4 regions of the Paenibacillus sp. FSL R5-0914 genome follow, and region 2 is predicted to be linked to each of the others. Evidence: riboswitches for the same ligand, from Rfam matches in the RefSeq annotation. Region 2 holds a riboswitch; each other region holds the start of a gene.
What was found. Region 2 has a riboswitch for cyclic di-GMP ahead of MKX60_RS00735 (transglutaminase-like domain-containing protein). Riboswitches for the same ligand answer to the same signal wherever they lie in the genome.
Positions count from the first base shown of each region.

Region 1: linked by a shared signal. The riboswitch ahead of MKX60_RS30720 (DUF6612 family protein) and the one ahead of MKX60_RS00735 (transglutaminase-like domain-containing protein) in region 2 are both predicted to bind cyclic di-GMP.
Region 3: linked by a shared signal. The riboswitch ahead of MKX60_RS13230 (thiamine pyrophosphate-binding protein) and the one ahead of MKX60_RS00735 (transglutaminase-like domain-containing protein) in region 2 are both predicted to bind cyclic di-GMP.
Region 4: linked by a shared signal. The riboswitch ahead of MKX60_RS01495 (choice-of-anchor A family protein) and the one ahead of MKX60_RS00735 (transglutaminase-like domain-containing protein) in region 2 are both predicted to bind cyclic di-GMP.

Region 1 is NZ_JBBORH010000005.1:80,628-85,892, forward strand. Features, by position in the region: gene MKX60_RS30705 (Cof-type HAD-IIB family hydrolase) at 1-510, shown strand, start outside; gene MKX60_RS30710 (DUF4179 domain-containing protein) at 664-2,277, opposite strand; gene MKX60_RS30715 (RNA polymerase sigma factor) at 2,261-2,779, opposite strand; cyclic di-GMP riboswitch class I at 2,984-3,075, shown strand; gene MKX60_RS30720 (DUF6612 family protein) at 3,193-4,041, shown strand; gene MKX60_RS30725 (CapA family protein) at 4,123-5,139, opposite strand.
Region 2 is NZ_JBBORH010000001.1:186,483-191,747, reverse strand. Features, by position in the region: gene MKX60_RS00755 (phospholipid carrier-dependent glycosyltransferase) at 1-99, shown strand, start outside; gene MKX60_RS00750 (glycosyltransferase family 2 protein) at 200-1,180, shown strand; gene MKX60_RS00745 (GtrA family protein) at 1,170-1,574, shown strand; gene MKX60_RS00740 (class D sortase) at 1,609-2,259, shown strand; cyclic di-GMP riboswitch class I at 2,384-2,464, shown strand; cyclic di-GMP riboswitch class I at 2,573-2,653, shown strand; gene MKX60_RS00735 (transglutaminase-like domain-containing protein) at 2,667-3,476, shown strand; rRNA gene MKX60_RS00730 (16S ribosomal RNA) at 3,849-5,265, shown strand, end outside.
Region 3 is NZ_JBBORH010000001.1:3,002,674-3,007,938, reverse strand. Features, by position in the region: gene MKX60_RS13240 (helix-turn-helix transcriptional regulator) at 72-1,028, shown strand; gene MKX60_RS13235 (methyl-accepting chemotaxis protein) at 1,151-2,401, shown strand; cyclic di-GMP riboswitch class I at 2,593-2,688, shown strand; gene MKX60_RS13230 (thiamine pyrophosphate-binding protein) at 2,807-4,450, shown strand; gene MKX60_RS13225 (carboxymuconolactone decarboxylase family protein) at 4,461-4,829, shown strand; gene MKX60_RS13220 (hypothetical protein) at 4,868-5,218, shown strand.
Region 4 is NZ_JBBORH010000001.1:352,315-357,579, reverse strand. Features, by position in the region: gene MKX60_RS01515 (peptidase G2 autoproteolytic cleavage domain-containing protein) at 1-1,260, opposite strand, end outside; gene MKX60_RS01510 (hypothetical protein) at 1,491-1,613, shown strand; gene MKX60_RS01505 (hypothetical protein) at 1,729-1,965, shown strand; gene MKX60_RS01500 (hypothetical protein) at 2,221-2,613, opposite strand; cyclic di-GMP riboswitch class I at 3,106-3,196, shown strand; gene MKX60_RS01495 (choice-of-anchor A family protein) at 3,307-5,037, shown strand; gene MKX60_RS01490 (alpha/beta hydrolase) at 5,210-5,265, shown strand, end outside.

The sequences.
Region 1 (5,265 bases), on a different contig from region 2:
CGTAAGCACAATATTCATTATGATGTGAATACTGCTTTTGATATGTATGTTGATAATGTAGAGAATCTGACTAAAGAAGCTAATTATATGTATGAGCACTTCCGTATTGTGCCAGCGACGCTGCCCGCATGGGAAGATTTCCGTGAACCGGTTGTTAAGTTTACTGTATTTACACAGCCAGAAATCCTTGACGAAGCTGAACGTGAATGGCGTACTTGGGCTCCTGAGTACAATATTTTGCGGAGTGGTGAATTTTTCGTTGATTTGATGCATCCCGAATCTTCTAAGGGAAACGCATTAAGAAATCTCGCTGTGAAGTTGGGAATTCCGCAAGAAGAAGTCCTCTCAATCGGTAATTATTTTAATGATATTTCTATGCTTACCTATGCGGGGATGGGCGTGGCGATGGATAATTCTCCTGTAGAGGTAAAAGCGGCAGCGAATGCTGTTACGGGTTCGAACAATGAGCATGGTGTGCGTGATGCGCTCGTTAAATATTGTTTATCCTAATAATGGAAAGCATAAGGCGGACTTGAGTCCGTTCTATGCTTTTTTTGTTATGAAGGAAATAAAAGAGATACATAACAGAATTGATTCTATCCAAAAAATAACCCGCCCTTAGGATTAACTAAAAAGGGCGGGACAATAGATTAACTTCCTGTATTAAAGTTTAATTTCCTCGTTCCGGCTAGGAGCGCTATATTTATAGATACCAGGGTTCAGTTCGATTTTTTCGTCGAAAGGAATATCTTTGTAGCTATCAATATTAGTTCCTGTAGATATCATGCCCTTAGGTGTAATTTCAGGCACCACTTCTTTGCCATTAATCCGTAACGTAGTTTGGTTAACGCTTTTGAAGTGAGGAGATTTGGATGATGATTCAACAATCAAATTTTCGCCTTCAGTATAGTACGTGAATTCAATGTCTAATCCATCGACATCAAGTGAAGTGAACTGTTTTTCTTCTTTAGGTTTGTTTATTGTGATCCAATTCTTACTGGTATCACGTTTCTCAATGACAGCATCCTTTAATATAAGTTTCATTGGAACATCGGACCAGTTGTTATACCATTCCGGAGATTCAAATTGAAATAAATGCTGGTAGCTTTCGGAATGATCTCCTTTCAAATTCCAACCCCCAGTGATTGTTTTATCACCTATAACCAACTGAGCGGTATTATAGTGGACAATTCCTTTTTTAAGCGAATCATTTTCATCTATTAGAATTTGGATATCCAAAGGGGTAACCACTAGCTGATCTAAGGTTATACCGGTCTTTTCTTGAAATTCAGGACTGTTATACAGTTTCTTAGTGTAAATCGCCTCACTTGCTTTTTGTCCATCTGCTTTAAAATCGAACTTCCATGTACCTGAAATACGTTTCGCTTCTTCAATGTAACTAAAATGAAGACTAGCTTCCTTCCAATCTGATTCAGTTATATTGAAAACCTGTTCAATAAATAAATCCGATCCTTCGTTAGGCATGATGGTTGGAATTGCCTCATTCTCTTGACCTGCAGTACTAACTACCAAATGTGGGTTACCCCGTCCTAAGTCAGATGGTGATGCAGCGACTTTGTAACGGATAATGGTTTGATTGGAAACATGTCGAACGGATTCGATTTGAATGCTTGGATATTGCTTAACTCCAGTATCGATTGTATCCCCTGCTTGATGATTAGATTGTAAGGGAATATTCTGATTACGGTAAAAAATGAGATTCCGTGCTTCAAACTTGTAGTCCTTTTTATCATCCTTTAATGTATCAGGTGTCTCATATACTCCAATGAGTTTCTGGCTTTCAGGATCGTATTCTAAATAACCGTATACCTTTGCCTTGGCACCGGATTCACTAGTCATGGTGTTTTCCTCTGTAGCAAATCCAGTATATTGGGATAGATCAGATTTAGTATCAAGTGATAACAGCATTTTCATTTTTTCTCCGTCAGTTACAACACCGTTCAAATTCATTGTTACTCCTGAACTGGAAGCTTGAAGATTATACTGTTGACCGATGCCGTTATTTAATGCATTGCTCACACTTCGCCCACCAATTTTATCCCAATTAATCGTCATACTAGCGAATACAGGAATGGCGACAAGTAAGAGGCAAGAGAAGACGATGCTGATAGGAACAACCTTTTTATTAGGCCTAGGAGTATTCTGGGAGGCATTCAGATTTCTTTGACGTTTATATGCTTCTTGTTCAATGGTAGTCCACATCAAATCATAATCCGGTCGGGGAATATGTCTATCTTTTTCAATATACAGATTCATTACTACTCAGCTCCTTTAGTTGAGTTCCACCCATTCTATTTAGTATTTTAAGTCCCTTGTTCAGTCTGGATTTTACAGTTCCTTCGGGTATGCTCATAACTTTAGAGATCTCGGGTACAGTCAATTCGTTTATAAAACGAAGGACTACTACCATTCTGATTTTGTCGGGAAGCTGACTGTATAACCCTTGTAATTCTTTTTTAGTTTCCTGTCGATCCAACCGTTTTTCTACAGGGTTTGATTCCTCAGACCTGGATAGTAAATAATTACGTACTTCTTTCATCCACCCCGTCTTACGCCTTTTAATCACACTGTGGCACTCATTCGAAGCAATTCGTAAAATCCAAGATTTCAAGTTTCTTACCTTAGACTTATCCGCTAAGATAACCTTTACAAATACCTCTTGGCAAATATCCTCTGCATCTGCCTGATTTTTCATTAAGTAGTAACAAAAATAATATACTTGTTCTTTATAGAGCTCGAAAATTTCTCGGTCACACATTTTGCTGCACCCCCTGTCTTTGCTGTTCTCATTAATAAGACTTATAAGCGTATGTAATCGTTCATTTTTCATTTTGAGTGAAGTATTTCTTCTGAGCATCATAGCGAATTTGAATGGAAGATAAGTCGTTTACAGGTAATTATAACCATGATAAAATTAGCGGTGGGACATGCGTCCGTAAGCTAATTAAAACTAATTGAATGTCCGCGTTAAAGGTAAAATCATCGAAAGATGATGACACAAAGCCATGGGTCTAAAGCCTTTCTACAGAAGGAAATGATCGCCAGGCCGCCATAGGGATGTCTTATGAAGCATAAAGGATAGCTCTAAGAATATGTAGTCTATTTTGAGCTCTTTTATTATTTCGATCTATACGGCGTTACATTATCGCAAGGGGCTGAAAGGGGAAGTACATGAAAAGTTTTTTCAAAACAATAGGCACTAGTTTGGCAGTAGGTGCTTTATTGCTGTCCGGAACGATCGGATGGATGTCTAATCCTGAAGTCGTGTCTGCAGCTACCACAACAGCAGTAACCGCGGATCAAATGATTAGCAAAGTAACGGCGGCCTCTAAAGCAATAAAGAATTTTCACTTAGATGTGATCAAAAAACAGGATATTCAGAGCGGTGGGGTACGTATCAGCAACACTAACACACTGAAGCTGGATATTAATCGACTGCCGAATTTTGCTGCAGCTGGCACCGTTGATAGTAGTCTTTTAGAAACATCGTACAGTCTATATGCCAATGACAAGGAGTTTTACTATCTTGTAGACGGAAGTGAACTGATCGATGAATCTGAAGATGAAGGTTACGACGATGACGGTGAGCCAATCGATCCTGATGCGCAGTATTGGATTGGACTGGAGAAGATGGAGTGGGATTCTTTTTATTCTAAAGGTCAATACGATCCTGTTTCCATGCTTGATTCGGTAAAAAATTATAAAAAATCTATGAAAGTCAGCACTGCCGGTGCTCAGACCGTCCTGCAGTTCACGGTAACCGATCCGACAGCAGCTAAGGGAATAATCAAACTCTATGACCAGGAGAACCTCTGGGATGGTGAGACTGTTCAACCTAAAAGCGTAACTTGGAAATTATTCGTCAATACTAAGACCTGGCAAACGGAAAAGCTGACAGTCGATCTGAGTTATGTACTGACAAGTGACGGAGAAAAAGATACATACAACACGAAAATCGAAGCTAAATATTCCAAGAATAACAAAGGTACAACCATTGTAAAACCGGCCGAACTAGAATAATAAGGTCGATTTCATATTGAGCAAAAAGCGCTGTTCTGTAGAACAGCGCTTTTTGCTGTATTCTCTATTTTAATAACGTTTCTATTCCTTCTTTAAGATTGTTGTCGTATGTTTCAACATTCGATTCATGAGATTTCGCCGCTCTGTTTTTATGTCGGTGGCGCTTCTCTTTAATGCGTCGCGGATGGGGATGATCTCTGTAATTTTCCTGCCGCTTTTTATTCTTCGATCTACACAAGTCGGGATGTAACCTACGTTAGTTATACTCGTGTGTCCTTTTTCATCCTTCTTTATTTTAAGCGTAAGAATGATACCGCTTTGTGTATAAGGAATATTCATTAGTTTAGTCGAAACAAAATTCCCCAATGAGTAAATAACGAATTGTTTTTTTCCACGAAGCGCTAACGGTTGAAGAACATGTGGGTGAGACCCCAGTATGATGTCGGCGCCATTTTTAAAGAAGAGATTGACCAGCTCTTTTTGCCTCTTGTTTGGAGTGTAACGATATTCGCTTCCGAAATGCAGATAAAGCAAGACTAGATCGACTTTCTTTTTTAAATCTCGAATCTCCCGAATGATCTTGGGCGTAGATATCCGGTTAACCAGCCATGGCTTACTCACTGGTACAGGAATTCGGTTGGTTCCTGCTGTGTAGGAGAGGATGCCAATCGTAATTCCTTTGACGTTTTTAATAAGCGTTCTCTTGGATTCTTCTAATGATTTAGCTGTTCCCGTGTGGTCGATTCCATTACGGTCCAGAACTCGTAACGTCCGAACCAGACCCGGGGCACCATAATCCATGCAATGATTGTTGGCCGTTACTAATACGTCGAATCCGGCTTCCTTAAGTGCAGGGGCCAGTTCGTCTGGACATTTGAATATCGGACCGCCTGATCGGGGACTTTTCCGGCATTCGGGGCCACTTCCAGCAAAGGTGGTTTCGAGATTGCCAATCGTCAAATCAGCCTGTTTCAGATAAGGAGCTACTTTTGCAAACAGGGGGCTGAACGAATAGGTTCCGTCAGGCTGTTTAGCATCCGAAATAATATAACGTTTGACCATTAGATCTCCCACAGCAGCTATTTGTATTTCAGTCATGGATATCCACCTTTTTATTATTTTCATTAGGATATGGCATAAAGTTGTTATGGGTTATTCTTTCTTTAAGGCGAAGTGCAAACATTTGTGTGGCTTTTTATTTAAAATGTGACCCAACGCATAATC
Region 2 (5,265 bases):
CTGCTCTTTGTCGCGTTCTACCCTGTCCTGTCAGGGATGCAGGTAAGCGGAGATTATGTGAAGAATATGCTGCGTTGGTTCCCATCTTGGGTTTTCTAAGATTTTTTAAAAATATCTATAACAATAAGTTTATGCTTACAGCGTTATTATGAAGTACAGAAAGATGTAACGCTCCATAAAGCTTTTAGGAGGAATAAAGGTGAAAGCCAGATATAGTGTAATTGTACCCATGTTCAATGAGGAGCAAGTAATTAGCGTTACTTACGAACGTTTGAAAAAAGTAATGGACGAATGCGGCGATACTTATGAGCTAGTCTTCGTTAATGACGGAAGTCGTGATCGTTCGGCCCAGATGATTCGGGAGATCAGTGATCGGGATGAATGCGTCAAGCTAATTGACTTCTCGCGTAATTTCGGACATCAGGTAGCGATTACAGCTGGCATGGACTATGCCGAAGGTCAAGCGGTTGTTGTTATTGACGCTGACCTTCAAGATCCACCGGAGGTCATTTTGCAAATGATCGAGAAGTGGAAAGAGGGCTATGACGTTGTGTATGCGAAGCGGCTGAAGCGCCGTGGAGAAACGATGTTCAAAAAGGTAACGGCCAAGATCTTTTATCGATTGCTCAGCAGCATGACAAGTGTAGACATTCCCACGGACACAGGTGATTTTCGTCTTATTGATCGTAAGGTATGTGATGTCTTGCGAGGTCTCAAGGAAAAAAACCGGTATGTCAGAGGTTTAGTGAGCTGGGTCGGCTTCAAGCAGACGATGGTGGAATATGAGCGGGAAGAACGATTTGCAGGAGAAACTAAGTATCCTCTTAAGAAAATGATTCGTTTTGCGCTGGATGGGATCACTTCCTTTTCGCATAAGCCACTTAAGATTGCTACGTATGTCGGATTCTTTCTTTCCTTCTCGAGCTTTCTCTATTTATTCTTCGTATTGTTTCAAAGAATCTTTTTCACCTCATGGACGGTTCCAGGTTGGGCTTCCATTGTAGGGGTCAATTTGCTCTTTAACGGTATCGTTCTGATGCTGTTAGGTGTAATCGGTGAGTATATTGGACGAATTTATGACGAGTCTAAGGATAGACCGTTGTATATTGTCAGTGAGACCATAGGATATCGTAACGAAGAAGAAGTGGATCACCGGAAGGATTACAAAGATGTCAGATAAGAACTTTCGGACTGCTTTCATACAGTTTCTCAAATTTAATGCTGTAGGTCTGGTAAATACCCTCATTGATTTCGTAATCTTCACATTACTGAACTCACTTGGGATGGTATATGCGTTGGCACAGGTGATTTCTTATAGTGCAGGGACAGCGAACAGCTTTATATTGAATAAAAAAGTAACCTTCAAGGATCGTGATCGTGGCAATAAAGAGGGTTTTGATAAGACGCAGTTGCTGAAGTTTATCGTACTGAATCTGGTAGTACTCGGAATATCGTTGTTGCTAATGCATCTGTTGACTGACAAACTAGGCATTCAAGTGTTGATCTCTAAGGTATTAGTAACGTTTGTGACGGTGATCATTAACTTCTTCGGAAGTCGTAAATGGGTATTCTAAAGTTCAGTAGAACCAATCTACGGAGGTGAAAATCATGCGTAAATTCTCGTATGTGCTCATACTGGCGGGGATCCTTATCATGCTCTATCCAAAAGCTAACGAATGGTATAACGACTGGCAGCAGGATAAGCTATTAGAATCGGCTGAACTGAGCACCAGTGAAAGTACTCCACCACCTGATCTGAAGAGCAGATATGCCGAGGTCACTCAGCTACTAGCTGAGGAATCAGCTTTAGATGCACAAGCACAGCCGCAAGAAACAGAAAAGCCGGAACCGGAAATTGAAGTGGGTGGCAAAGTTATCGCATTAATTGAGATCGATAAGATCGATCTGAAGCTGCCAGTATTAGAAGGGGCTACTAAAGCGAATATGAAGCATGCGGCGGCCCATATGAAAGAAACAACTCCAATAGGAGAAATAGGGAACGCCGCAATAGCTGCACATAGAGCTAGAACTACGGGCAGATTGTTTAACAGATTGAATGAGGTTGTGATTGGGGATACGATTTCGGTAAAGACTAGCGATCAGACCTATAATTACGAGGTTTATGATATTTCTGTTGTACTTCCTAGTGATGTGTCTGTTCTAGACGGGAATAACAAAGATAAAATTCTTACTCTAATTACGTGTGACCCACTAGTAGATCCTACACATCGTTTGATTGTTCATGCCAAGCTTTCCTAATCGTTGACGAGAAATAACAAGAGAATTCAAATACAGAGAAATAACTATAAAATAATAGTAAATCTAGCAATTTTGTTCTTGTTTACGAGGATAAATATGGTAGTATAAGACTATAAAAGCTAAACACGATAAACGGCAAACCTATCGAAAGGTAGGGACGCAAAGCTAAAGGGCCTTCCCGTAAGGATGGCAGCCAGTTACCGAATGAAGAGGCTTTTTTTGTTTTTATAAAATATATAAGAATCTTAGATTCATATTTCTACTTGGACTGATTCTCTTAATTTGTCTAGTGAAATTAGAACAGATAGAGCTTATACGATAACGGCAAACCTATCGAAAGGTAGGGACGCAAAGCTAAAGGGCCTTCCCGAAAGGATGGCAGCCAGCTACCGAAAGGGGTTTTATCCGTGAAAAAGGTTTATTTTATGATGGTGGCGCTGTTCGTACTGATTACTGCGGTTCCGGTAAGCACAGCTCAAGCCGCAAGTGTAGATGCAAGCTGGTTGATTACATCGAAAGTGGCTCAAGGTGTTATTGGAATTAACTATGATATTCCGAAAGATAAAAGAATCAAACTCATGATCACTAAAGACAACAGCAGCTATACATATAACTTATATGCTTCTGGACAAGCTGAGGACTTCCCTTTACAACAAGGTAATGGTACTTATAAGGTTTCTGTTCTTGAGAACACAACCGGCAATAAATACAAAGCGTTATATTCCGAAGTAGTAGACGTAACCATGAGTGACTCGAACTCCGTATATTTGGGCTCCGTACAGAATGTGAAATGGAGTTCTTCTGATAAAGCGATCCTTAAGGCAAAAGAGCTTACAAAAGGCAAAACAACAGATGAAGAGAAAGTTAAGGCAATCTATAACTATATAGTTGCTAATGTACAATACGATTATTCTCTTGCTAATAACGTAACAACAGATTACATTCCGAACATTAACAACACTTTGAATACTAAAAAAGGAATCTGCTATGACTATGCTTCTCTTTTTGCCGCAATGCTGCGTAGTGTAGATGTGCCTGCTAAATTGGTGATGGGGAATACTAGCTACGTTACGCAATACCATGCATGGAATGAAGTGTTGATGGATGGGAAATGGGTTACTATTGATACAACGGTAGATGCATCGTCAGCGAAGAGTAAGAAGAATACGGATTTTATTAAGGCTTCAAGTAAGTATACTGCAGCAAAATACTATTAATTTGCATCGCTAGATTCATAACTCTATTAAATAAACAACTAGCTTAATTATTAAGCTAGTTGTTTATTTTTCTATTAGGGGTTGCTTTTCTATGAATAGATAGGTTATTATAGTTAAGCGTTGTTAGACAGCGTACAGGCAATGTTTGAGAGAGTTATATAAACGGCTTTCGAAAAATAAAGCTTGCATTACTGAGAACAACATGATATATTATAAGAGTTGCTGCTGAGACATTAAACGGCGTCAACGAGAACTTGATCTTTGAAAACTGAACAACGAGTGAGTAGGAAATCACGAAAGTGAAATCCAAAATTTAGAGAATTAATTTTCTCGTCAGATGTTTCAAAATGAGCATATCGCTCTTTTCAATACTAATTGGAGAGTTTGATCCTGGCTCAGGACGAACGCTGGCGGCGTGCCTAATACATGCAAGTCGAGCGGAGTTACTTTGGAAGCTTGCTTTCAAAGTAACTTAGCGGCGGACGGGTGAGTAACACGTAGGCAACCTGCCCCTTAGACTGGGATAACTACCGGAAACGGTAGCTAATACCGGATAATTTCTTTTTTCTCCTGAAGAAAGAATGAAAGACGGAGCAATCTGTCACTGAGGGATGGGCCTGCGGCGCATTAGCTAGTTGGTGGGGTAACGGCCCACCAAGGCGACGATGCGTAGCCGACCTGAGAGGGTGAACGGCCACACTGGGACTGAGACACGGCCCAGACTCCTACGGGAGGCAGCAGTAGGGAATCTTCCGCAATGGACGAAAGTCTGACGGAGCAACGCCGCGTGAGTGATGAAGGTTTTCGGATCGTAAAGCTCTGTTGCCAGGGAAGAACGTCCGGTAGAGTAACTGCTACCGGAGTGACGGTACCTGAGAAGAAAGCCCCGGCTAACTACGTGCCAGCAGCCGCGGTAATACGTAGGGGGCAAGCGTTGTCCGGAATTATTGGGCGTAAAGCGCGCGCAGGCGGTCATTTAAGTCTGGTGTTTAAACCTTGGGCTCAACCTGAGGTCGCACTGGAAACTGGGTGACTTGAGTACAGAAGAGGAAAGTGGAATTCCACGTGTAGCGGTGAAATGCGTAGATATGTGGAGGAACACCAGTGGCGAAGGCGACTTTCTGGGCTGTAACTGACGCTGAGGCGCGAAAGCGTGGGGAGCAAACAGGATTAGATACCCTGGTAGTCCACGCCGTAAACGATGAGTGCTAGGTGTTAGGGGTTTCGATACCCTTGGTGCCGAAGTTAACACAGTAAGCACTCCGCCTGGGGAGTACGGTCGCAAGACTGAAACTCAAAGGAATTGACGGGGACCCGCACAAGCAGTGGAGTATGTGGTTTAATTCGAAGCAACGCGAAGAACCTTACCAGGTCTTGACATCCCTCTGAATCCACTAGAGATAGTGGAGGCCTTCGGGACAGAGGAGACAGGTGGTGCATGGTTGTCGTCAGCTCGTGTCGTGAGATGTTGGGTTAAGTCCCGCAACGAGCGCAACCCTTAACTTTAGTTGCCAGCAGGTTAAGCTGGGCACTCTAGAGTGACTGCCGGTGACAAACCGGAGGAAGGTGGGGATGACGTCAAATCATCATGCCCCTTATGACCTGGGCTACACACGTACTACAATGGCCGGTACAACGGGAAGCGAAACCGCGAGGTGAAGCCAATCTCATCAAAGCCGGTCTCAGTTCGGATTGCAGGCTGCAACTCGCCTGCATGAAGTCGGAATTGCTAGTAATCGCGGATCAGCATGCCGCGGTGAATACGTTCCCGGGTCTTGTACACACCGCC
Region 3 (5,265 bases), 2.8 Mb from region 2:
AATATAATCATGATTTAGAAATGATTAATGGTGATCGTCTAATCAATAATTCGAGGAGGTACAATAGCCTAATGAGAGCCGACCGTTTGTTATCAATATTACTTCTGTTGCAAAATCGTGGAAAAATGACTTCTAGAGAATTGGCCCAAACACTCGAGGTATCAGAACGAACTGTGTTTCGTGATATGGAAGCATTAAGTGCTTCAGGAATACCCATTTTAGCTGAACGTGGTCGTGAAGGAGGTTGGATGCTTACTGAAGGGTACCGAACCTCCCTAACGGGAATGAAGCCACAAGAGATTGGTTCACTGCTTCTGTCCGCTGACGCATCTATAATGAATGATCTGGGGATACAAGACGACTACTCTTCCGCTCTTCTCAAACTAGAGGCTGCATCCTCACATCGACTTAGTAACCCAGCAAATTACCTAAGCGAGCGTATTCATATTGATGGCGCCAGTTGGCATCCTTCGGATGAGACTTATCCGTTCCTTTCTGTACTGCAGAGAGCACTTTGGGAGGACCGCAAAGTAAAAATCACTTATCTCCGGAGCAACGAGACAACGGTCCGTTTCATTGAACCTCTTGGGTTAGTTGCAAAACGCGGAGTATGGTATGTCGTAGCCAAAAGCAAAGATGAACTACGGACCTTTCGTGTGTCCAGATTAGTTAACGTTGAGGAGACTCATGAGTGGTTTAAAAGACCTGATGACTTTGATTTAAAACAGTACTGGGAAGAGTCCACCACTGCCTTTAAAGCAGCACTGCCAAAGTATCAAGTAAAGCTAAGGGTTAGAACATCTATCTTAAAAGAATTACAGCGAGAAAGATTCGTCTCTGTCCAATTGATAGAGCCAACTAGCAAAGCAGAGTGGGTAAACGTAGATGCCGAATTTAATACGATCGAGTCGGCCTGCCGGATAATCCTTTCTTTTAGTCCCTCGGTTATTGTACTTTCACCGCAAGAACTTTTAGAGATGGTAAAGTCTGCTATCGCAAAAATTTCCGCTATTTATGAGGATTTTTGACACGAAATCTAAAGAACTACTCCGAAAAGAAGATTTATGTCAGTTCTTACTATAGACCAATCACCTTTAAATCCCATATAATAACACCAATACATAATATTAATAAGGAGGACATTATACCAATGAACTGGATGCATAAACTTCCGTTAAAACAAAGAATTGTTGCCGGATGTTACCTCGTTGCCGCACTATTTGCTATTCCTGTTTTAGTTACTTTTATGATCTTAGGCAACATTATTTTGGGTATTGTTCTAATCGTAGTTCTTGCTGCTCTAACTTTCCCCGTGGCCCGCTTTATCGAGAGAACGCTTACATCTTCTTTTGATGACATCGCGAATGTATCTCATAGTATTTCAAAAGGGGATTTTACTAGTAGAGCCGATGAGAACGGGTCTATGGGGGACGTAAGTCGTTCCTTTAATACTATGATTGACAAGCTCAAGAAGATTTTGACAGAAGCATCACAAATCACTCGTCAAGTTATGGATGCAAGCCGTGGAATCGAAGATAAGAATCAGAATTTGAAAATTGTCATGGCACAGGTAGCCTCTTCGTCTAACGAGCTAGCTCTTGGTGCAAATGAAATATCTACGGATATCGCTGAAATGACAGAATCTATTAAAGATATTGAGAATAAAGTATCCAATTATACGAACTCAACGAAAGAAATGAACAGACGTTCAATACATACATTAGAACTAGTTGAACAAGGACGGCAGTCCGTTGATACTCAAGCTGAAGGCATGCGCAAAAACATCCAGGCTACTCAAAAAGTAGCTGATACTATCGAAGCCCTGTCTCATAATGCTCGCGGAATTACGATGATTACAAAAACCATCACAGAGATCGCTGAGCAGACCAACCTCTTATCGCTGAATGCCTCCATCGAAGCAGCACGCGCCGGAGAGCATGGTCGAGGTTTTGCTGTAGTCGCACAGGAGGTTCGTAAACTTGCCGAAGAATCAACGGCTTCAACGAAGGAAGTCTTTGGCTTAGTTCGGAGCATCGAAACTGATATCAAACAAGCGATTGACAATATCGCTATCAACGAAGAAGTCGTACAGGTACAGAATGAGATGATCACTCAATCTGCTCATATCTTTGCTCAAATTGTGCAAAGTGTGCAGTATATTACCGAGCAAATCTCTTCCTTCTCTGCTGAAAGTGATCTGATGTTGGAAAGTGCCTTGAAAATCTCAAGTGCAATAGAGAATATCTCTGCAATCACACAGCAAACCGCTGCCGGCACCGAGGAAGTATCCGCCGCTATGAATGAACAAATTAATGCCCTGCAGTCCGTTGCTGAAGAAACTGAGAAAATGACACAGGCTGTGTTTAATCTACAGAAGACTATCCATATTTTCAAGTTTTAAGTCACTTGCAAAAATATATAAACAAGTCCAAAAACTCCTCCTAAGTTTTGACTTAGGGGGAGTTTTTTTATATCTATTATTTCATAGGTTGGACAAGACTTTCGTCAAAATTCGAGTTAATTTGCGAAAATATATTGACAAAGGTTCTCTAGGAATATATTGTAAAGGAAAATTCTTCTTATAAATTTTAAAATTAATATTGGCAAAATCTTCGAAAGAGGATGACGCAAAACCATGGATCTACAGCCTCATTTTTAATCAGAGGCCATGACTGCCAGGTTGCAGAAAACCAAGACGACTGAACAATTGTTCAGTCTCTATGGCGATTTATGCCACCAACCTGTGCCCTAATTCAGAGCACAGGTTTTCTAATGTTTGATTTTAAAATAACAATCAACTTGTGAGGTGTATTTTTTGAAGACAGTCGCAGATTACATGTCGGAAGCACTACGGAACCTAGGTGTTACCCATTCCTTTGGTATTATCGGGAAATCCATTTGTCCTATTGTTCTTAAAATGGTAGATTACGGTATTGAATTTATTCCCGGGAGACATGAGTCCAGTTCCGGCTTCGAAGCAGCCGGGTATGCGCTTAAAACTGGAAAACTAGGTGTAGCTTTTGGTACTTCAGGTCCTGGTGGAACAAACCTATTAACTGCAGCAGCACATGCTAAGGCTAACAACCTACCTGTCCTATTTATTACTGGCCATCAATCTATTAAAGAGCTTGGAATCCCCCAATGTCAGGACTCTACCTCTTTTCTAGCTGATTTAGCTGATATGTTTAGACCTGCCACCTTATATAGCAAGCTTATTGAACGTGGAGACCACTTTAGCACAATCTTTAATCATGCCATATCCATTGCCTTGAGCGGTAATCGTGGTCCAGTTCACCTTTGTATTCCCTTTGATGTACAAACGGAATTGCTAGAGGAATGTAATATTGTAATCCCTGAACGCGAATCACTGGTTAGCCATGCTAATATCGACCGTGTACTTGATGCTATAAATAACTCTAAGAATCCAATAATTATCGCGGGTAAAGGCGTTAACCGCTCAGGAGCACATAGTGAGCTAATTCAATTAGCGGAAACATTTAATATTCCTGTAGTTACATCTCCAGGTGGTAAAGGGGCTATAGCTTGGGATCATCCACTCTATCACGGTCCAATTGGAGTAGGCGGTTGTACCCATGGGGATGACTTGCTGAATCAAAGTGATCTATTTATCGTTCTCGGCTCACGTTTAAGTGATATGACAATTTGTAATCTTAAAAGGGAAAATCATCCTGCAACATTAATTCAGTTTGATAGCGATCCGACTTTTGTCGGAAAAATATTGTTCTCTAAAACGATTCCAGTGACTGGAGATCTACGGGACAATCTAGTTTACTATCTCAATAATATTGACACGAACAACATCACAAAACGCGAAGCACCGACAAATTCCGATTATACCGAAGAGCCTCCGATTTTACCAAACCTTTCACTTGCATCGGTCTTGAGTACGATGAGTGATTTGATTCCTTATAACAGCACAGTCTTTGTTGATGATGGAAGTCACGGTTTCCATGCTGCGAAATGGTACAAGGTTAAGAAACCGGGCAGTTTTGTTTTCGATGCTTACTTTGCTTGTATGGGTAATTCCATCGGAATGGCGATTGGTGCAAAGGTTGCTGCTCCAGAAGAAACGATCTTCTGCATTACAGGAGATGGCTGCTTTATGATGCTAGGCGCAGAGATTAACGCTGCTGTCTGCAAGGATATTCCTGTCATATTCATTGTTGTGAATAATAAACAGCTAGATATGGCTCTAAAAGGTATGGAAAAAACTACAGGACGTATTGACGGAACTATCTACGAAGTCCCTATGGATGCTGTGAAATTCGCAGAATCACTAGGCGCTAAGGGTTACAAATGTGAGACAGCGGAGGAGTTCGAAACAGCCATCAAGGATGCTGTTGCCATCAACCGTGTTGCCGTCATTGAACTGCTAACAGACCGTGATGAGGTCCCTCCGACTGCTCACCGTACTTTGAACCTAAATTAGGAGGTCACTTATGAAAGACAATGTAAACAGTGGTCTGAACCACTTCACGAATCTCTCTGGAGACTACGGAGCTAAAGCACTGGCTCCGATTAAAGAACATTTCCCCGATTTGGCTGAATTTATTATGGGGAATGCCTACGGCGATATTTTTCAACGCAACACAATCGAAGCTGACTGGAAGGAAATCGCAGTTATCTCTGCCCTGATTTCGATGGGTCAGTTTGATCAATTGGGTGTTCATTATGTCATGGCTCTTCGTGTGGGAGTTACTGTAGAACAACTCAAAGGTATTCTATTACACTTAGTACCCGCTATAGGGGCACCTAGAATCATCACCGCTTTTAATATTCTTCTCGAAACGATTGAAGAAATAAAGTAACTATTTTCAGTAAAATTAAAATATCGGGAGATGTTAACGTGGGACAGTTTACTTTAAAGACAGACACTACTAAAAAAGTGATCAATATTGAGCTGGAAGGAACATTTTCTGAAGAAGATGGTCTGAAATCTATCCAAGCTTATCAACAAACTATTAATCCTATCACTCCAGCTGACTATGAATTACAAATCGACTGCAGAAAGCTAAACGTAACTGCTCCTGATGTTGTGCCTCTTTTGGAAGGTTGCTTCGTAATGTTTAAGAATGATGGATTTGTAAAAGTAAATCTAACCCTTGAGAATAACCCAATTCTTAAAATGCAGCTTGCTCGTCTGGGTCGTAAAGCAGGACTAGAAAACATCGAGATCATTTCCACCGTTACAGCTTAATTCTTCTTATAACTAAAAAAACTATAGAGTTTTTCAGGAGGATTCAT
Region 4 (5,265 bases), 170 kb from region 2:
TGAGACGGCACCACCTGCTGTATTGTTGCTTCCTTCCACGTGAGATATATTTCCGTTGGCTGTATTTAATTGTCCTTCGGCATGCGAAATGGGACCGCTGGCAACATTAATCGCCCCTTCAGCATGGGTCATGTTATTGGTGGCTCGGGTTCGAAAGCCTTCCGCATGTGAATTTAGTCCCGATGCTTCAGTACCTTGGCCTTCGGCATGGGAAGATGGACCACTCGCGATCGAGTCCATCCCCTCCGCATGGGCGGAATCGTTCGCCGCCCGAGTGCGACGACCTTCCGCATGAGAGGCGGATCCGATAGCGGTGGTCGAATTACCCTCGGCATGTGAACCGAAACCATCAGCAATACTCCCAATCCCTTCTGCATGCGCGGCGCTATCGTTTGCCTGAGTGCTAAAGCCTTCCGCATGGGCAGCGGTTTTGGTAGCGGCGGTGAAGTTGCCTTCAGCATGTGAACCGACACCGCTGGCAATACTCTCAATCCCTTCTGCATGCGCGGCGTCCTCGCTTGCCTCGGTTAAAAAGCCTTCCGCATGGGCGGCGCCTCCGGTAGCGGTGGTTCTGCTGCCCTCGGCATGTGAACCGATACCGCTGGCAATACTCTCAATCCCTTCCGCATGGGCGGCGTTCTCATTTGCCTGGGTTTCCTTTCCTTCGGCATGGGAGGATGGACCTCTTGCGATCGAGAGTGTGCCCTCGGCATGGGCGGCATCGTTCGCTGCCTGAGTGCGATAGCCTTCCGCATGAGAGGCGGATCCGGTAGCGGCGGTCGAGTTGCCCTCGGCATGGGCGGTATCAATACCGGAAAATGTATTGAATCCTTCACTGTGCGATGCTGGACCGTTCGCCTGAGTTTGTATACCCTCCGCATGGGCTGAAGCACCTCGTGCGATGGTCAGCGACCCTTCCACATGAGAAGCTTCGTTTACTGCCTGAGTGCGGAAGCCCTCGGCATGAGCGGCGCCGCCGATAGCTACAGTAGAGCTTCCTTCCGCATGAGAAGCCGGACCGTATGCGGAAGTATCTGCTCCTTCTGTATGTGACAGGTGACCATTTGCCTGAGTGAGTAAGCCTTCGGCATGGGAAGCAAACCCTCTTGATATAGTCAATGTTCCTTCAGTGTGGGAAGTATCGCCGACAGCCTGCGTTCTAAAGCCTTCTGCGTGTGACGCCACTCCCGTTGCTGCAGTTGAATTGCCTTCAGCTGTTGAACAGGGAGCGTAAGCATTTGTATTACAACCGTTTGACATGTTCCATCTCCTCTCCTTGGATACATCACTATATTATGGATGAAATAGTTTCTAAGAAAGGGACATACTGCTAAATTTTTATATATACGCAATAGTTTGATAGAATGAATATCATTCCACCATTTCTTCTACCATCATGAGGAACTTTACAAAACCTTATAGAACCTTATAATGAGCAACAAAACTGTACCATACAGAACTTTGTAGAATATGCTGGGGGAACACTCGTAATGCGTAGTCCGGGGGCAATTCCATTCACCGGCATTCTTACAATGCTTATACAGCCGGTATTCCGGGAATTCGGAGACCGCGCTTTTCTGTATCTTCTGGATGGATTGAAGGGATGGGTATGATGCGATGTTTAACGATACGACAGCCTTGGGCAAAGTTGATTGCTCTTGGTGAAAAACAATTCGAAGCTCGGTCAAGGAGATTAGCCTACCGTGGAGCGTCGGGGATTCATGCCAGATGAGTATAGATAAGAAAATATGGGAACAGGAACCGTTCAAATCGATATTGGCGAAGCATGGTCATACAGCGAATAATTTGCCGACAGGAGCTATTATTGCGACAGGTCAGCTCACGGGGTGTTATGAGGTTCCACCGGTACTGGACCTGAGGGAATGGATAAGGGGAACGAATATGATTTTGGTGACTATAGTGATGGCCGCTTTGCTTGGAAACTTGAGAATGATCTTTCGCTGAGTTATCCTATCCCGGCTAAAGGTAGATTAAGCTTATGGGAGCATCCGGATCTAGCCTAAGCGACGAATTGAAGTTTTTTAATGTAATTTTCATGTGAGCATCATCTTATTTTCAGGTTCAAGGTATATATTGAAGACACCAAACACCCCCCAGTGTTTTGTGGTATAAATCTCTCAGGTCTTGCCAACTCCCATGGTAAGGCCTATTTTTTTGTTCGCTAATTAAATGGGGGAGGGGGGCAGCTTCTTCGCTACTTCACTTAATCTGATACTGCTCTTCATAGCTCTTAAAAGATGAAATATCCAGACCGAGATATCTGCGCATATGAATGGCAGCTTGGGCAGCGACAATGTCGTTTAACAGCAGCATTCGTTCATGGTAGCCACGACATATAAATTTGGCTTCTATCCCCGTGTTAAGTCTGTTCTGCTCATAAACCTTGATTCCCCGTTTTCTCATCTCCGAACGAACATCTCTTAGATCTGTTGTAGCAACTGCTGCGGCTGTTTCAAGAACCTCCAGATAGGGGGTGGGTGTTCGTAAATGTGCAGATAGAATGGCGGAGTCCCGTTCGAAAGCTGATAAAATCATCGGAAGCAATAAATAAGATTTCACCAGCATGTTGTCCCTGCTTTCAGCTCTATTCATGAATCTCATCACCTCTAATGGGAACGTATATTCGTATTCTACCCCGATATTCCAAAAATAATCAATGGTATTTCTAAACAGCTAGTCCAATGTGATTGAATTCACAACTAAATTAGAAAGAATAAAATATATTAAAATTGTAATAATAAAAAATAATGCTTCAGACTTATATAAAGGGAGAATTAGGATGAATGAGGAAGGAAGTCTCCGCCGTGGAATGGTATTTGGTTTGATTCTAAGTATTCCATTATGGATATCGATATTAGGTTGGATAAAGTTACTTTAAAATTAAAGGGAAACCTTTGTGTGAAGCGCCTTTAGGCGCTTTTTTTTGTGCTTGCTTACGCGTATGAATATCAAAAGGAATTGATTGACAATTGTGGGGATGGAGCGCTAAACTATTATTAGTTCAAAAGTATTAAAAGTCATAGACGATTATTTAATAGGATGCTTAAAATGCTAGTTCTAATCTGCAAGTCAATACATATATTATCATGATAATAGCAAACCGCCTGAAAGGGTGGGACGCAAAGTCCAGGAGTCTAAAGTGTCTTAAATGCGCTATGACCGTCCGACTGCCATGAGAAGGGAATTCCACTTCTTTTTTGGCGGTCTTTTTTGTTGTTAGGTCCTTTAGAGTTTCTGGTAATTATTCTGATTGAATATAAATCATAGATTTAGGAGGTGTGCTTTTTGAAAAGAAGAATGAAACCGCTGCTAGCACTAATATTAGCGGGGATTTTGACAGTAGGTAGTGGTCTTTCTGGAGGTCATTTGGTAAATGCGGCTGGGGAGGTGCTTCCCTATACTCCTACACCTGTGTTAGGTATTGCAGGGAATTTTAATACTTTTATTTTTGGCGATTTCAAACAATCTAATGATCAGGTTCATGGGCGCCTTGCGGCCAAAGGTAATATTACTTTGCAGAATTACGGCGTATCCAAGGATAATCCAGGTGGAGATGTTCTTATTGCTGGTAATGACATCAGTTTTACTAATGGGACTGTTCATGGAGCATCCGTTTATGGTGGTGTTTTTTCCAGCAACGGTGTAGATCTTAAAGAACCAGCGAGAAAAGGGACTCCTATTGATTTTGATGCTGAAGAGCAATTTCTTATTGGACGTTCTAATGAATTCTCTTCGCTTGCTACAATAGGAACTTTCAAAAAGGAATATGGGAAAATAACGATTGATGCTCCGGAACCATTTAACGTTCTTAATCTTAGTGCTGCCGATTTCGCTGGTGCTAATGGCTTACAGTTTAATATTGCAAATAGCGCCACAGTTATCATTAACGTTAGCGGAAGTTCAGTTAACATTCCAAGCTTTCAAATCTGGGGAGGTAGCCCTAACAAGGTATTATTTAATTTTTATGAAGCTAGCACTGTTGATATTGGAAGTTTAACAATAGAAGGAACTATCCTAGCTCCGCTTGCAAAAGTAACTTATAATTCCGGTGAACTGCATGGGACGCTGATTGCAAAGGGATTTGCTGGTGGGGTGCAGATGCATTGGTATCCATATGGAGGGGAAGAACCACCTCCGACACCAACGCCGACCGTGACACCAACACCGACGCCGACCGTGACACCAACACCGACGCCGACCGTGACACCAACACCAACGCCGATCGTGACGCCAACACCAACGCCGACCGTGACGCCAACACCAACGCCGACCGTGACGCCAACACCAACGCCGACCGTGACGCCAACACCAACGCCGATCGTGACGCCAACACCAACGCCGACCGTGACGCCAACACCGACGCCGACCGTGACGCCAACACCAACGCCGATCGTGACGCCAACACCAACGCCGACCGTGACGCCAACACCAACGCCGATCGTGACGCCAACACCAACGCCGATCGTGACGCCAACACCAACGCCGACCGTGACGCCAACATCAACGCCGATCGTGACACCAACACCAACGCCGACCGTGACGCCAACACCAACTCCGTCGCCGGAAGTAACGCCAACACCGACACCGTCGTCGGAAGTGACGCCAACACCGACACCGTCGTCAGAAGTAACGCCAACATCTGAGCCTCCGGTGTTCCCGACACCAACACCATCATTTGTAATTGGCACTGTCGTTGTTAATGATGATCCTGTGCCGCTGGGCCCTGTAGCTTCGTCGACTCCAGCACCAGTACCAACATCAACACCAACACCGTCGAGCAACACAGAGGTACTTGTTGATGAGGAGGAGATTCCATTAGGACCAGTATTGACAGTAACACCAACGCCGTCACCAGAGGATATTGCTGTAGTGGATGATACAATCCCGCTAGGTAATCCACCTGTGGATGAACTTCCAAAAACGGGAGAATCAAGTTCAGTCCCTTATTATGTAACTGGTCTAGGTTTTGCACTTATTGGATTACTAATGAGAAATAGATTCTCGAGCAAGAAATAATAAACGGTGATTGTAGCTTGAATACAAGTTATGCCGTGAAGAATAGTAAAGCCGCTTTCGGGACATATTCCGATGGCGGTTTTCTTTTGTTGTGATTGTTATATTTTGGCGCATTCTAAGTAGATGTTATACTGATTTACAACGGATATGAGGAAAGGACGGGGAAGATGAATTGGTATGGTTCTTCATTAGCGCTGTCATCGTCATAGGAGCTCTGATCTATGCGGG